DNA from 3 places in the Stomatohabitans albus genome. Region 2 is predicted to be linked to each of the others. Evidence: riboswitches for the same ligand, from Rfam matches in the RefSeq annotation. Region 2 holds a riboswitch; each other region holds the start of a gene.
The links. Region 2 has a riboswitch for cobalamin ahead of VCU37_RS04140 (ABC transporter substrate-binding protein). Riboswitches for the same ligand answer to the same signal wherever they lie in the genome.
Positions count from the first base shown of each region.

Region 1: it holds a riboswitch for cobalamin, as region 2 does, so the genes downstream of both, VCU37_RS01225 (FecCD family ABC transporter permease) here and VCU37_RS04140 (ABC transporter substrate-binding protein) in region 2, are expected to answer to the same signal.
Region 3: it holds a riboswitch for cobalamin, as region 2 does, so the genes downstream of both, VCU37_RS09025 ((2Fe-2S) ferredoxin domain-containing protein) here and VCU37_RS04140 (ABC transporter substrate-binding protein) in region 2, are expected to answer to the same signal.

Region 1 covers NZ_JAYKKE010000001.1:300,398-306,122, reverse strand. Annotated here, with positions in the region: gene VCU37_RS01235 (RNB domain-containing ribonuclease) at 1-1,406, opposite strand, end outside; gene tpx (thiol peroxidase) at 1,562-2,059, shown strand; cobalamin riboswitch at 2,284-2,460, shown strand; gene VCU37_RS01225 (FecCD family ABC transporter permease) at 2,577-3,566, shown strand; gene VCU37_RS01220 (ABC transporter ATP-binding protein) at 3,563-4,360, shown strand; gene VCU37_RS01215 (ABC transporter substrate-binding protein) at 4,371-5,543, shown strand; gene VCU37_RS01210 (hypothetical protein) at 5,623-5,725, opposite strand, start outside.
Region 2 covers NZ_JAYKKE010000001.1:911,982-917,706, reverse strand. Annotated here, with positions in the region: gene VCU37_RS04165 (iron-containing alcohol dehydrogenase family protein) at 1-1,071, opposite strand, end outside; gene VCU37_RS04160 (EutP/PduV family microcompartment system protein) at 1,071-1,514, opposite strand; gene VCU37_RS04155 (BMC domain-containing protein) at 1,523-1,870, opposite strand; gene rplA (50S ribosomal protein L1) at 2,017-2,757, opposite strand; gene rplK (50S ribosomal protein L11) at 2,815-3,240, opposite strand; cobalamin riboswitch at 3,460-3,629, shown strand; gene VCU37_RS04140 (ABC transporter substrate-binding protein) at 3,674-4,717, shown strand; gene VCU37_RS04135 (FecCD family ABC transporter permease) at 4,724-5,725, shown strand, end outside.
Region 3 covers NZ_JAYKKE010000004.1:59,475-65,199, reverse strand. Annotated here, with positions in the region: gene miaB (tRNA (N6-isopentenyl adenosine(37)-C2)-methylthiotransferase MiaB) at 1-727, shown strand, start outside; gene miaA (tRNA (adenosine(37)-N6)-dimethylallyltransferase MiaA) at 741-1,682, shown strand; gene dapF (diaminopimelate epimerase) at 1,682-2,506, shown strand; gene VCU37_RS09030 (ABC transporter substrate-binding protein) at 2,637-3,689, shown strand; cobalamin riboswitch at 3,780-3,953, shown strand; gene VCU37_RS09025 ((2Fe-2S) ferredoxin domain-containing protein) at 4,051-4,731, shown strand; gene VCU37_RS09020 (ABC transporter substrate-binding protein) at 4,724-5,725, shown strand, end outside.

The DNA of each region.
Region 1 (5,725 bases), 610 kb from region 2:
AAGCGTTCAGGATCAAACCCGGTGTGTGACCGATACAACAAGGGGATACGGCGTTCGATAGCCCATGAAGCTACTGCCTCATTGGCGGCCACCATTGCGGTTTCAACCATTTGTTGGGCGCCGGGGTACTTATTCGCCTTCTTGAGCACGATGCGCCCATCTTCAACGCGAAGCTCCACTTCTTCGCGGGTGAATAAGTCATCAATCGTGATGCGCCGTTCACGGTTTTTTGTGAGGCGCTTACTGACTTCCTCAAGGGCATCCATACACACCTTGATTGCGCCTGCTTTACCTGTGGGAGCGCTATGGGTATTCCCTGGTCGCAAGAGCGGCGCTAAGTCACCCGTGCGCAGCCACTTTTCAACACCCTCATAGCTCAGGCGGACAGTCGGGCTTATCCACGACAGGCTCACCTCAGCCCCGGTGACGGTTCCATCAGGGTAGACCAGCATACGAACGGTTACGGCACGACGGTCTTTCTGGGCATGCAAACTCAGCTCGTCCTCGCTGAGTTTGGGGTCCAGCATGGACATATTGGCGCCACTGGCAAAATACGACGTGGTGGCCATCGTGCGTGCGTATTGGTCGGCTGTTGAACCGATCCCTACAGTGCCTGCCGCATCAGCGATATGCACCGTGAGCAGGACTGGATCAGTATCATCTCCACTCCACGCGGCACTGATGGCATCATCAAGGTCTTGGGTCGAATCATCATCAATCGTGACACAGGTTTCGTGGCGACGATCAATCAGTTCCGCTGCCGGACCGGGCACTGGCCCCTCTAGGGCGCTCATTTCACCGGCTAGGCCTTCTTGACCATTCGTCATACGACCCAGCGTTACTAACGACCAGCGCACCGCCAACTTGGAATCAAGGTCAACAGCTTCAACCCCAAGGGGGAAATCAGAAGCGTTGGCGGCACCATGTGCAATCACAATCGCACTTGCCCGAATCGCAGATGGTGCTTCAACCGGAGCTGGTTGGGTTACCTGAGCGGTGCAGGTAGCCCGCCCGTCATTGCTGACCATTGCGACAACTTGACGGCCTTCGGCATGGCGGAGTGCATCACTCATCGCGTCGGTCATGGGAATCTCACCGTTACCGAGGCGTGAATCGAGTTCGAGTACCATCTTGCCGGCAAATGGACGAATAACCCCAACGACAAAGCGGCGTGGGCGTTTAACAAGGCTCAGTTCGTTTGCCGTTAATCGGTCTTGATCGTCGACTTCAAGACGAGCGGTAACCACATCGCCGTCAATCCAGCCACTCCCAACAGCGGGAGGAACAAAGACACTCGTCAGCTCATGGCGCTGGCCGGTGTCATCTACAACGACGGCATGACCGCCTTCAACATCTACGAACCCAAAGCCGCGGCTATGCGGCGTGTATCGCCCCGTTACCTGCACTATGCCACCAATCTGTTGTATGCCTCTTGCTCATGGTTAGGTAGGAAAAGCTACCCGTAGTGAACGATTCTTGTCCACTTAAACGCCTAAGAGAAAACAGATTAAGCTACCAATTGAGCATAACGGCTCTATTCGTCATTCAGAAAGGAATGCACATGGCTTCACTTACGTTCCGGGGAACACCCGTCAATACGAATGCTGACTTTATTGCCGCAGGTGCAGTAATGCCAGAAGTCAAGGTGGTTACGGGCACGCTGGATGAAATCCAGGCAAATGAAGTTTCTTCTGGCACCGTCATTTTGAATATTTTTCCGTCCATCGACACCGGAGTGTGTGCAACAAGCGTTGAGACCTTTTCTAGCCGTGCCAAAGAAGAAGATTTAAGTGTTATCAATTTGAGTGTAGATACACCATTTGCGCAAGAACGGTTTGCAGCAGACAACAATATTGAAGGGGTCACGTTTGGGTCATTTGCCCGTAATCGTGACGGCCTTGCCAACCTGGGTGCATTGATGGTTGATGGTCCGCTCGAAAATTTTGCGGCCCGTAGCGTTGTCGTTGTTAAAGACGGCAAGGTTGTGTACAGCCAGCTTGTCGAAGAAATCGCTCAAGAACCTGATTATGACGCGGCCATCGCCGCCGCAACGGCCTAACTGTACGGATAACTCATCATTCATGAAGGCAAACTGTTCGGTTTGCCTTCATTGCGTTCTCCTTGGACGGGCCGAGGTCTGGCACAATCAAACCGATTCAGCAGGATGCCAAACATCGTAACGACCAATCCATCAAGGTGAACCATAGGTAGCAATAGAGCTTGGTTCTAATGGGCTGGATTGCTTTGGGTTGCAGTAATGTGAGTTGGACCCGCAAAGGTGCTAATGTTCTTCACCGAAGTTGAGCTACCCATTCGTTGGGTACGGGAACCCGGTGCAAATCCGGGACTGGCGCGCAACGGTAACGGTTACATATTTGTGAAATGCCACTGGGAAACCCTGGGAAGGTCGCAAATACGCAAAAGCCGGAGTCCGGACACCACAACTTCATTGACATATCAACCCAGAGCCTCGCGTACAGGCTCGAGGCATTTGGAGCATTCCCTTGAACCCAAGGAAGGCAATTCAGGGAGCAGCAAAGCGATACGCGTTGGTGCTTGCCCTCATTATTCTTGCAATGACTGCGGTCAGCGTCGTTTACTCCGTCAATATCGGATCTGAACCACTTGATAGTGATGCCGTATGGGATGTAGTCCGTAGTCACCTAACAGGGGTAGAGAGTCAAGACAAAACAGTTGAATCAATCGTGTGGGAACTGCGGTTCCCGCGTGCCATTCTTTCTGTGGTTGTCGGTGCAGGCCTAGGCTTGGCTGGCTGTGGCATGCAAACCCTGGTCCGCAACCCCCTTGCTGACCCCTATCTCCTCGGTGTCTCTGCCGGCGCTTCGGTCGGGGCAACGGCAGTGATTACGTTCGGCATTTTCTCGGGCTTTGGATTGTGGGCTATTTCAGTGGGTGCACTCCTTGGGTCTATAGCTGCAGCCCTTTCCGTATATATGGTTGCGCTTGCCCAAGGCGGTCTCACGCCCATTCGATTGGTGCTCTCAGGCGTTGTCCTATCCGCTGCGTTTTCGGCGATCGCAAGTTTTCTTGTGTTCAAAGGCCCTGACCCTCGGGCAGCCCAATCCGTACTTTTTTGGCTCCTTGGGAGCGTTTCTGGAGCTCAATGGGACAAATTGGCTATCCCTACCGCAACGGTGATCCTCTGTTTCTTGCTCTTCATCCTCGGTCACAACTGGCTCGACGCACTGGCTTGGGGGCCTGACGCTGCAGCCTCCCTCGGTATCCCGGTCAACCGGCTTCGACAAGGCCTCTTTATTTTGCTCGCAGTCCTTGTTGGGGTCCTCGTCGCCGTTTCAGGTGGGATCGGGTTCGTTGGACTCGTCATTCCTCACCTCTGTCGCATGGTGGTCGGATCTTTACACCGACGGTTACTTCCTCTGGCCGCCGCCTTCGGTGGATTCTTCCTGTTGTGGGTGGATGTCGTTTCACGTGTCGTTGCCGCACCCGCAGAAGTACCGCTCGGGGTGGTCACCGGGATTATCGGTGCACCTGTCTTCTTATTTGTGATGGGTAGGCGAAGCTATGGATTTGGAGGCGCATCATGACCCACCTTGTAGCTGAATCACTCACGTGCAGTATTGGGCAACGAGAGATTGTCACCGATATCAATCTCCACGTCGAACCACATACGATGACGGCCATCGTTGGGGTCAACGGGGTTGGCAAGTCCACCCTGATGCGGGTGCTGGCCGGCATTAACCCGGCAACAAGCGGTCGGGTCCTTATCGACGATGTTGATATTGCCACCGTGTCCCCCCGTGCTCGGGCGCGCATGTTGGCCTTTGTCGCCCAGGAAGAAGCTGCCCCTGAAGATTTGACCCTCACCGAGATGATTTCTCTCGGTCGGTTGCCTCATATGATGCCCTGGCAGGTGGGTGGCAAAGAAGAGAAAAAGATTATTGCGACATGCCTAGAACTTGTGGGGTTGACACACCTCGCTGATCGTGAGTGCAGGCAGCTCTCCGGCGGTGAACGGCGACGGGCCATGCTGGCCAAAGGATTCGCACAAGGCACCGATCTGCTCTTGCTTGACGAGCCGACCAATCACTTGGATGTGCACCATCAAATTCATCTCCTGCAAACGATGCGAGAAAGTGGGCGCACGATCATCGCCACGATTCATGACCTTGACCTGGCGATGGGGTGGTTTGACCGCATTGTGATTCTTTCTGATGGCAAAACCCTTTCAGCTGGCTCGCCCGAATCAACGATGACCACCCACAATCTTGATGCCGCATTCGATGTCATCTCACGGCAAATACCGCCCAATGAACATGGGGTTTCCCACCTCGTTATTGATGGGCTCACCGAACGAACTGTACACACTGAAGACAACTAAAGGAAAAACAATGATTACCTCGCCATCTATTAAGGTCGCTGCCTTGCTGAGCATGTCAGTACTGGCCTTGAGTGCTTGTACTACCCCGTCCGACTCACCATCTGCACCAGCTGATACCTCATCTACGGCCAGTGCCGCTGAATCAACGGCTGCAGCGGACGACGCTTCACCTTCAGCGTCAACCGATGTCGCCAACGCATCACAGAGCGATGGTCCGGTTACGGTTACCAACTGTGGTGAGGAACTGATGTTGCCAAAACAGGCGACAAAGATGTATGTCAATGATGGCAACATCATCTCGTTGGCACTAGCGGTAGGGGCTGCCGATGAAATCACTGCAGTGAGTAGCCTCCAACGTGATAAGGCCGTATTGAAGCAAAAGTTTGGCGATGTCGTCGACGGGCTTAACGTGGTAGCCGAGAAATACCCGACGCTGGAATCCATTATTGCCGCCGATCCTGACCTGATGGTTGCTGGGTGGAATTATGGCTTCTCAGAGGGGAATAACTTAACGCCCGATATTCTCAAGGAGAAAGACATCCCGTCCTATATCCTCACCGAATCTTGCCGTCAAGAAGGCACCACCAAGCGGGGTATTATCGACCCGTGGGAAGCGGTTCGTGTTGACTTGAATAACTTGGGTACGATCACGGGCCATAGCGATACCGCTAAGACGGTGGTTGACGATTTAGATATGCGGCTCAAGAAACTTGATGATGCCGCAAAGCCTGAAAAAACCCCCGTGGTATTCCTCTTTGACTCAGCCAAAGACACGATCTTTTCGAGTGGTTCCTTTGGCGCACCCAATGCCATTATCAAGACGGCTGGTGGTGTTAATGCGACTGAGGATGTTGAGGACACCTGGACAACGGTGACCTGGGAAAAGCTGGCCGCGAATGAGCCTGATGTTTTTGCATTCGTTGAATACCCGGGCCAGACCTACGACGAAAAAATCCAGATTCTCAAGACGCACCCGATTACCAAGGATATGGCCGCGGTAAAGGAAGAACGGTTTGTTAACCTGCCCTATGCCCTATGGACGGAAAGTCCAATGAATATCGATGCGGCTGAATACCTGCGCAAAGCATTGGAGCAATACAACTTGGCACCCGCATCGGATATTACGCCTCAACTTGATATGCCTGCTGATATGCCGGGCCTGGATAAGCTGCCCAAGAAGTAAGTTGCCTATTCACTTGCCACAAAGGTGAATCAATAACGGACCAACCAATCGGTTGGTCCGTTGTTGTTGCACTCTGGTGTTATGAGGACGCTGGGACGGGATCGCTCGGGGGGAGAATATCTGGGACAGGACCACCTCGGGGGACAATGAACCAGATAATGATCAGCAGGACAACGATAGCG
Region 2 (5,725 bases):
GACCGGTTTTGGGTTTGTAGTTGTACAAGGATCGACGATGGCATGGGATGCCAGGTCATCGAACAATGCTGGGCTGGGTGCCTCGCTCGCACCAAGTCCTGTCAGCGTATCGGCAATACCGAGTGTTTGACGAATCTCAACGATACGATTAATAACCGCATTCGCGGATTCAACGGGGGTCTGCTTAGCAATGCCGATGTGATCGGCTACTGCGGCGAGGCGTTGAACCACCCGGAGTTCTTCTGGGGTACTGGGATTAGGAAGCCCAGCGTTAAACGCTAAAACGCGCGGCAACAAGACGGAGTTAATCCGTCCGTGCACAAGGTGAAGTCGTGCCCCGGTCGCATGTGCCATGGAGTGCACGATACCGAGGCCAGCTTCTGAAAACGCAAATCCAGCCATCGTTGAGGCATAAAGCTGTATTTCACGGCTTTCCTGATTGCCTTGATAACTGGGTACAAGATGAGTGAACAGGAGTTCTATTGCATGCATCGCCCACATATCAGAGAAAATCTGGGCATCGGTAGACGTATACGCCTCAAAACAATGCGTCAATGCGTCCATACCGGTTTCAGCCGCAATATGAGCGGGTAGCGTCGCCACCGCCTCGGGTGTCAAAATCGCAATCTCTGGCAATACATCATCGGTAACCAGCGCGTTTTTGGTCCCATTTTGGTCGGTGATAATCGTGAATGGCGTGACCTCGGAACCAGACCCACAGGTTGTGGGAATGACGATAAAGGTGGGGCTATGGCCGTTATGGTTTATCGCTAATAAGCCGCCCTTAGCTGCATCGATTGGGGATCCACCACCAATGGCAATAACGACTTCAGGTCTTACCTGATTCGACATTCTTACAATTTCGGCGACGGTTTCAGTTGTTGGGTCAGGGATGACTCCATCAAAAATATGCACGTGCTGGCCCAAGCGCGCTTTAGCGTTTGCGACCAAATCCGTGGTAGCCAGGAATGCGTCGGTGATGATAAGCACTCGTTGACCGGAAAATTGCGTAAGGGTGTCCATTGCGTCTTCGCCCATGTGCACCGCAGTGGGATGATAGCTGACTGCCATTAGCTGGTGCCCCCTTCCTTATTGATCAACTGTGAAAGCTCTTCGATTCCTTCTCCCGTCATTGCAGAAACGACAAGTACGGGATGTGCACCCGTTTGTTCAAGAAGCGAAATGGATCGCTCAATTTCGTCTTCAGTGGCCATATCCTTTTTCGTCACTACCCCGATAACGGGTTTCATGAAGAACGATGAGAACCCTGGTGGTATACGGCATTCCAACGCGGTAGCGGCCAACAGGAATAAGATGACGTCTGCTTCAGCACTGGTCAGCTGCAAGGCTTGCTTATGGAATGGCCCATCAAGGTATTCACCCGGCGTGTCAAAAACATCACCTTCACGGTAGGTTGCCTGTGTTTTGACATACTCAATATCACGGTCCGTTAACCGTTGGGTGAGGGTCGTCTTCCCTACACCGACAGAACCGACCATTAAGACTGCTGCCATGACGCCTCCTATGACCGTGTTATTGGTGCGGGTGTAAATCGAAGTAATCCCACCAAGGTGTCAAGCACAGCACGTAGCCCCGCTTCTACGTCAGCCAAATTGCCAACGATTAAAAGGGAACCACTAAAGCGGTCAACGAACCCAAGCTGGACTTCGCTGGCTTTTGTTGCAGCATCTGCTGCAATAATTGACGCTTCACTTGGGGTGATGGTCAAAATCGCAATCGCCCCATTCAGATCTCTCCCGAGACCGAGTTTTGCAAACAACTGCGGATCAGGATTAGCCACGATGTGGGCAAGTGTTACCTGTTTGCCAGGAACAAACTCCTGAATAACCCGTTGCTTACTTTCTTCCATTGAAACGCCTTCTCCTCAGCTCAACGTCCAAATGGTGGACCTTCGTAACGTAGTACTTTTGCTGATAGGAGTCCAATTGCCTTCCAAACGTGCAAATGCGGACCACAAGGGTCCGCATTGGTGCATTTATTACTTACGAAAAACGACTATTCAGACGTGTTTCCGCTTGTATCCAAGATGTCGTCCTCAGAGTAGGAGTCACGTTCCACGTAAGCCACACGAATAGACGGGCCCATCGCAGTACTCATGGCGATGTTTTTGAAGTAACGACCTTTAGCGCTTGAGGGCTTCAACCGTGCAATCTCTTCGATAAGGGCGTTGTAGTTTGCCCACAGATCCTGGGCGGAGAAGGATGCTTTCCCGATAATCGTGTGCACATTGGCCTGGCGATCAACACGGAAGTCCACCTTCCCGCCTTTGGCATCAGAAACCGCCTTAGCTACATCCATCGTGACGGTGCCGGTCTTGGGGTTAGGCATCAACCCACGCGGGCCGAGGACCTTACCGTAACGACCGAGCTTGCCCATCTGGTCTGGTGTTGCGATGAGCACGTCAAAGTCAAGCTCACCGGATTCAATCTTGTCGGTGATTTCATCAACACCAACAACATCGGCGCCAGCCTCAGTAGCTTCGGTGGCCTTGGGGCCTTCAGCAAATACCGCAACACGGTTAGTTTTACCCGTGCCAGCCGGCAAAATAACTGATCCACGAACCATCTGATCAGCTTTACGTGGGTCAACACCCAGGCGGATTGCTACCTCGACCGTCGGGTCGAAGGAAACCGTCACCGTTTCCTTTGCTAGGCGCACCGCATTTGACGGGCTAACCAACACGTTGCGATCAACCTTCTTGGCTGCTTCTAAATATTTCTTACCTCGTTTAGGCATATGATCTCCTTGTGGTGCATTCAGGCGGGTCTCAGCCGCCCTCCCACATCGCAGTTATTAGTCGACGACAACCAGGCCCATTGAGCGGGCGGTGCCTTCAATAATCTTGGTGGCCGCATCTAGGTCGTTGGCATTCAAGTCAGGCATTTTTGTTTCTGCAATGCCACGCACAAGCTCACGCTTGATTTCACCAACTTTGTTGCGGTTTGGTTCACCCGAGCCCTTTGCAATCTTGGCTGCCTTGATAAGTAATTGCGCAGCCGGAGGGGTCTTGGTGATGAAGTCAAAGGAACGGTCTTCATAAACCGTAATAACAACGGGAATCGTGTCCCCAGCCATTGGCTGAGTCTTCTCGTTGAACGCTTTGCAGAACTCCATGATGTTCACGCCGTACTGACCCAAGGATGAACCTACGGGCGGGGCAGGGGTTGCCTGACCGGCGGGAATCTGGAGTTTGATATAGCCATTTACTTTTTTGGCCACGGGGTACTCCTCTAATGAATCGTGTGACGACCAGCCAAGTGGCTGGGGGCGAACTGGACATACCAGCCCACCACGAATCCACCTCGTTTGAGGCGGACCGACCATTGTGCATCTCGAATTAAGGAATTGCAGGAAATACCTACGATTCAAGCCCTCTATCTGCTTAAGACCTGGGCAAATGCAGGCCAAAGGCATTTGCAGAACCGCAGGGGTATCGGGTATCGTACGTCTATCCGGTCGCATTCCAATGCAAGGGAATCAGGTGAAAATCCTGAACTGACGCGCAGCGGTAACACGGACGGAACGACACAAGCCACTGTCATCTGATGGGAAGGCGTCGGTTCCGGTTGATGTGAAGTCCGAAGACCTACCGGGAAACAACTTCGAGCCTCGCGTAACGGCTCTCGTGAAGAAGATAAGGATTTTCTTATACATGAACCGTTCTGCTGTTCTTTTGTCATTGTTTGCTGCCCTTGCATTGTCTGCGTGCACAACCCCATCCCCTGTGGATCAGAGTGCATCGCCATCAAGCACAGGGGAGCCAACAAGTGCATCAGCTTCAACAAGTGAAGCCTCAAGTGACGCAACCACCGCAAGTGCGACTGGCAAGGTGATGAGTTGCACTGATGAACTGACCTTTGACACCCCGCCCAAGCGGGTGGTGATGGTCGGCGACGATCCGGCGGCCTATCTCCTGGGTCTCGGCGTTGTGGATTCTGTCATTGGGCGAGGTGAGGATATTCCACCAGGTGTGTACAACGCCGAGGACGAAAAGGCGTTGAACGCCATCCCTCAGCTTGAACACACGGTACCTGAAGGTGGCGGCGCAACCGTTTCAACGGAAGTACTGCTAGATCAGAACCCCGATCTGGTTATCTCCTATGACACGGGTGCTGACCGGGCTGCTTTACGCAGTGCCGGTGTGCCTATGTACACCTCCGATCAGTTCTGCCCGGATTATAAACCCGTACCTGCATCCTTTGACCTTGTGGCTAAGGAATATGAAAAGTATGGGAAGATCTTCGGGAAAGAAGATGAAGCCAAACAGAAGATTGATGAGTTCCAGTCAAAGGTGGATGCCATTAAGGCCGCAGCCCCGGCTGATTTAGGGTCAGCGATGGCCTTATACGTCACTGCGGGTGACCCGGTGTTTTACACCTACGGAAATGGCTCGATGATTCACCCGATCATGGAAACGGTTGGGTTGCAGAACGTCTATGCGAACGACCCGAATCGTCTGATTGGGGAAATCGCCGTTGAGAAGATTCTTGAGGAAAACCCTGACCACATCATTTTGTTGCATGACGATAATGATGAGCAGGCCGTACTTGACACCTTCTTAAAGAGCCCAGGAGCTTCTGATCTTAAAGCGGTGAAGGAAAACAAGGTTTATCCCTTGCCATTTGTCTTTACCGATCCACCATCACCAACCTCGGTGATTGGTGTTGAAAAGCTCAGCGAGCAAATAAAGAAGTAGCGAGTCGTGCGCGTACCGTCGATTAGCAAATTCTGGTACATCATCGCCCTTGTGGTGGTGCTGATCATCAGTCTTGTCTCAGCATTCGGGGTAGGGCCAGCAGCCGTTCACCCCTTGGTGGTGCTTGACATTATCAGCAACCACACCATTGGCACTGAGCAGGTGTATGACTGGCCGAATTTGACTGCAGCAATTATCTGGGAAACCAGGGTGCCGCGAGTCATAACCGGCCTCTTCACCGGAGCAGTGTTAGCCGTGAGTGGTGCTGTTTTGCAAGTCGTCGTACGCAACCCGCTTGCAGACCCCTACACATTGGGGCTTAGCTCGGGGGCGTCAACAGGGGCCGCCTTTGTTGTGTTGGTGTTGGGCACAACATGGTTGGGCGTCATGACGCTCCCGGTCTTTGCCTTTTTCGGCGCATTGGTGGCAACCCTTGCCACCTTGTTATTCGCGGGGCGCCGACCCTCACCCGCCAAGCTCATCCTCTCAGGGTTGGCCGTGGGGTATGGGTTTACCGCGATAACAAACATGCTGGTATTCAGTGCCGACAACCCTGAAACTGCACGTTCTGTGTTGTTTTGGATGCTTGGCTCTCTCGCTCGAGCCAGTTGGCAAGATGCCATGATTTGCGCACTAGCGGCACTCTTTGTGTGTCTGGTAGTTGCGTATTTCGGGCCAGCGCTTGACGCGCTTGGTGGCGGTGATGAGGCAGCCCAGGCGGTGGGCATTAACCCTAATGCTGTCCGCATTGGGCTCCTCATTGTGGTTTCGATCGGCGTTGGGATTGTGGTTAGCGCCTCAGGTGGGATCGGGTTTGTTGGCCTGGTTGTCCCCCACTTGGTGCGCGGTCTCCTTGGCCGCGCCCAACGCATGGTCACCCTCGGGTGTGTCCTATTGGGCTCTGCCTTCCTTGTGGCGGCTGACTCCATTGCCCGGGTTGCCTTATCACCAGTTGAACTTCCAATCGGCGTAATCACAGGCTCCGTAGGTGCCCCATTCCTACTGATG
Region 3 (5,725 bases), on a different contig from region 2:
ACCCGATGCCTTTGCCGAGGGGAAACGGAACCGCACCCTCTTTGCCGAACTGCTGCATGTCGTCGGTGAGATTGACGGGATTAAACGCATTCGCTTTACCAGCCCTCATCCCAAAGACTTCACCATCGATGTGCTCGAAGCAATGCGCGATATTCCTGCTGTGTGCGAACAGCTTCATATGCCATTGCAGAGTGGTTCTGACCGCATCTTGCGAGCCATGCGCCGCTCTTACCGTTCAGCACGGTTCTTAAACCTGGTTGCCCAAGCACGTGAGATCGTGCCTGATGTGGCTATCAGTACAGACATTATCGTGGGCTTCCCCGGTGAAACTGAAGAAGATTTTGAAGACACGATGCGCGTAACGGAACAAGCTGCATTTGATTCGGCCTTCACCTTCAAATACTCCAAACGCCCCGGCACAGTCGCCGCAGACCTTGAAGAACAAGTTGATCAAGCCGTGATGGACGAACGGTTCCCTCGCCTAAGTGCGCTCACCAAACGCCTCAGCGAAGAAAGTCATGCCCGTCAATTGGGCAAAATCCAAGAGGTACTCATTGAGGGTCCATCCAAAACTGATGCCACAATGATGAGCGGACGTACTCGCCATAACCGGCTTGTCCACCTGCCCGCAGGCCCTGGTATCGTGCCCGGTACGTTCCATGATGTGCGCATTACCCGAACAGCAGATCACTACCTCATAGGTGACGTTCCCGCCCTCGTATCCTAGACACCTGTCTGCAGTGGCCGTCTACGACACCACGAACCGGCTTGTCACCCTCCTTGGGCCAACTGGCTCAGGCAAGTCGGCCATTGCAATGGCTGTAGCGCACGAAACGGGTGCCCATATCGTTGCCATCGATGCCTTCACCGTGTATCGGGGCATGGATATTGGCACGGCAAAACCAACGCGAGAAGACCAAGCACGCGTGCCACACCACTGTCTTGACCTGCTTGACCCATCTGAAGATGGCACCGTGGCCTGGTTTCAGGGTGAATGTCGAGCTACCATCACTCGCCTCCTTGCTGCTGGTGAACGGGTTCTGTGTGTGGGTGGCAGCGGCTTGTATGCCCGTGCCGTACTTGATGTGATGCACTTTCCACCCACGGATCCCGCTGTTCGGGCACGAATTAGCCGGAGGGTCAGCCAAGACCCACGAGGTGGGCATGCTGAACTGCATGCAAAGGATCCGGCAGCAGCGGCCAAAATTGAACCCGATAATGCGCGGCGTACGACCAGAGCGTTAGAAGTGATTGAGCTCACAGGAAGGCCCTTTAGCGCATTTGCCACCGACTGGGATAGCTATCAAACGGTATTCCCTGGCATGCAATGCTTTGGGTTACACCGTGACCGTGAAGAACTACGGGAGCGGATTGCCGAGCGAACCGACATGATGCTTGCCGCAGGGTGGCTAGATGAATGCACCCGCCTCTTGGAGGCTGATTTGAGTAGAACAGCAGCTCAAGCACATGGCTATAAAGAAATGATGGCTGCAATTCGTGGGGAATGGTCCCTTGGGGAGGCCAAAACCCAAACAATCAACCGAACCCGTCAATATGCCGCACGGCAACAACGCTGGTTTGCAAAGGACCCCCGTATTACATGGGGGAGTGGCCAAGACCTCACCGAACAACTGATTACCGCATTCACCAACCCACCATCCCTATACGATAAAGGACCATAATGGCACCGTTGCACTTCATCAAAGCTCACGGCTGTGGCAACGACTTTGTGTTGCTTCCCGATACCGATGACCAGTTGACCCTCACCGAAGACCTCACCAAGGCAATGTGTGATCGGCACGTTGGGATTGGAGCTGACGGGGTGATCCGTATCGGCGCACCGACGACTGAAACGGGTGCGGTCTTTATGGATTATCGCAATGCTGATGGGTCAATTGCTGAAATGTGTGGCAACGGGGTGCGTACCGTTGCGATGTGGTATGCCCAAGCACATCCTGATGCCACAACCGTCAACGTCGATACTCGCGCAGGCATGAAGCACGTCACGATTCACCGTGATGAAACGGGTGCCTTTTCAGCGGCCACGGTCAACATGGGTATCCCCGAACTCTTTAGCCGCAACCACAAGATCGCGATGCCAGATGGCGCCATTATTCCACTCACGACCCTTTCAATGGGAAACCCCCATGCGGTAGTTGTGATGGGGCGCGTTGGTGCTGACTGTGTCCTGGACTACCCCTTGAACCGTATTGGACCATTTATCGAACATCACCCTGACTTTCCAGACGGTACCAATGTCGAAGTCATCGCTTCCACAACCTCCACGACCGTCGTGGGGCGTATTCATGAACGCGGGGTTGGTGAAACCCTCGCTAGTGGTACTGGGTCGTCGGCTATGGCGGTTGCTGCTATCGCCCACGGCCTCACCGAACGGGCGGTAACGGTGTATTTGCCAGGTGGACAGATTCATATCGACTGGCCCAAGGACAATGCTCCACTCATGATGACCGGGCCGGCCGTTTCAGTATTCTCTGGCACCTGGTAAGTAGGTCGGCCAGCCGTTCTGGAGCTGGTTCATACGCCATTGAATTGGGCTTGTATAAATTGCAACGTTCTTGCAACATTCCCTAGGGTGAGAAAGCCAATACCGCTAAGCCTCATCCCTAAGGAGCGTTATGCCAATCCCTTGCATGCACCGTACTGGCCTTGTCGGCCTGGCTATATCCCTAAGTTTGGCCGCCTGTGCCGCAAACCCGCCAGTACCCAGTGAGGGCAGTTCAAGTGCCACACCATCAGTTTCAACCGCAGATTCCCCATCAGATGCGCCGAGTACCACCGGCTCTGGTGCAGTGGCCGATGGCTACCCTGTCACCATAGAAAACTGTGGCATCAGTATGACCTATGAGCAATCCCCAGAACGAGCGGTGTCGCTGAACCAAGGGTCCACAGAAGTCATGCTGTCTTTGGAGCTCCAAGACAAGATGGTTGGCACCGCCTACTGGGATGACCTTCAGGTGAGTCCACGGTTTGCTGAGGCCTATAACAACATTCCCATCATCAACGAAAAGTGGCCGAACCTCGAACAGTTTCTTGCAGCTCGACCAGACTTTGCCTATGCCTCATACGGCGGTGTCTTTAGCGACAAGTTCACCAAGGCACGTGAAGACCTGCTGGCTGACGGCATCCGGACGTACGTCACCGAGGATGACTGTGAACAGGGGACAATAACAACATGGGAAGATATTTGGCGGCAACTCGACGAAATTGCTGCAATCTTTGGGGTGCCCGAGCGTGCCACCGCACTACGAACCACCCAGAAACAAAAGCTTGATGAACTCCGTGCCCAAAACGTAGGCAATGGCGCAACGGCGGTGTGGTGGGATAACGAGACGGATAAGCCATTCCTTGGTGGTGGTACTGGCGGTCCACAACTAATTCTGGATGCGGTTGGGCTTACCAACGCGTTTGCTGACCAACAGAAAAACTGGTTTAACGGGAGCTGGGAAGATGTCATTGCCGCAGATCCAGATTGGATTGTGCTCATTGATGCAACCTGGGGTCCAGCTGACCAGAAGAAAGAATATCTGAAGAACGATCCTGCACTTAATAGGTTGCGGGCTGTACAAGAGGAGAAGTACCTCGTTATTCCCTATAGCGAAACAACTCCTGGCGTCACAATGGTTGATGGTGCTCAACGCCTTGCAGCGCAACTCGAATCGGCTTCGTAACGCCATAACGCGCAATGACGGTACACCGACTTGGCCACAAACAACCGCTTGGTCGGGCTAGTTGCATCTGAGAATGATTTGACGTATCCCCACTTAGATGGCTAGGCTCGTTCGACGAACTGGTGTTACGGGAATCTGGTGCAAATCCAGAACTGACGCGCAGCGGTAACGCTTTTGTTTCATCACACGCCACTGACTTCGGTTGGGAAGGCGATGGAAACGGGAAGGCCAAGTCCGAAGACCGACCAGGTTCGACCGTCCGCCGTGTTCCGCGTTATGGACACGTGTTCTAAGGAAAACTTCTATCGCAACACCAATTAAATCTGCCCGCGACGCTGCGCTTGCCCATGCTGCCGTCGTTGTGGTCGCACTTGCGCACACTGATGCGCTCGACCTTGTGGAGCTGTACAAGGTCGTCCAACCCTATGGTTTGCGTGTTGCGGCCTTGCAAAGTGGACGGCCTACATTGGTCAGTGTGCTCGATGAACTCGTTGTGGCCAATCCTGTTCGCCCCATTCACCTCATTGGGTACACCCGAACAGGGAGTGGGCCTGCCCGTTCATGGTTGAAGCGGGTTGCCGGACATTGGCTGCGAAGCCATCCTGATACCCCGGTCTATGTAAGCACCGAGTTGGTGCATGACTGTGATGCCCAACAGATCGCTCTCGCCCGGCGTGCCAAGGTACGGCCAGTTACCGGTGCAGAGGCTGGGCTAGAAAACCCAACATGGGAAGAACCACCGCCCCATAAAGCCCATCTTCTCATTTGCCAAGGTCCACGGTGTCTCGCCAAGGGAGCACGTGAGGTTGCTGACCATTTGTATAGCCACCTTAACGATGCGGGTATCGCCGAAGATTGTTTGATCGCGCTGACCGGCTGCCTGTACCCGTGCAATCACGCACCTGTCGTATGTGTTCAGCCGTACCAGACATGGATGCGTGGAGACCCAGATGATCTCGATAGCACGGCATCCAAAGTAAAAACAATTATTTCCAATAACATCCAATATCATAACGATAAAGAAAGGTCATACCATGACTAAACGTTGGGCATTAGCCACACTTCCATTTGCTGTACTCCTGGCAGCATGCAGTTCAAATGCGGCACCTTCTGGGAGTGAATCTGCAAGTGCAGCTCCGACCACCGAAGCGAGTGCATCTGCATCAGCCGATATGAGTGAAACGGCTGAAGCAAGTGAGTCATCAGCGACAACTGCGGCGGCTTATCCAGTCACGATTGAAAACTGCGGTCTGAGCATTACATACGAGAAGGCTCCTGAACGGGCTATCACGATGAACCAAGGTGCCACCGAAGTGATGCTGGCATTGGGCTTAGAAAAGCAGATGGCAGGCACGGCCTACCTTGACGACACCGCTATTTCCGATCGCTTCAAGGCCGCCTATGATCAGGTTCCTGTTATCGCTGAAAAGTATCCGACATTTGAACAGTTCTTAGCAGCAAAACCAGACTTCGCGTACGCCTCCTACCAGTCAGCTTTTAGTGAGAAAAATAACAAAGAACGTCCAGCCTTAAAGGACGATGGCATCAATACCTATGTCAGTGATTTTGGCTGCGATCAAGATAAGGACCAACCTGCCAGTTGGGAACGGGTCAACGACCAAATCATGGATATTGCCAAGATTTTTGGCCAGAACGAAAAGGGTGAAATGCTGGTGAAGGATATGACCGCCACCCTTGATAAGGTCAAGGATAATAAGGCTGGAAAGGGTGCCAAAGTCGTGTGGTGGGACAGCGGAAAGACCGATGCTCCCTTCGTTGCCGGTGGTACTGGTGGTCCACAATTACTGATGGATGCCGTGGGCCTCGAAAATGCCTTCAAGAGCGAACAATCCAACTGGTTTAATGGCACTTGGGAAAACTTTGTTGCCGCAGATCCCGACTGGATCGTGCTCGCAGACGCAAGCTGGGATACTGCACAAAGCAAGATCGAACACGCCAAAGCGGATCCGGTGTTGAAAGAACTCCGTGCCGTTAAAGAAGATAAGTTTGTAACGCTTCCCTTCAGCCAGACCACG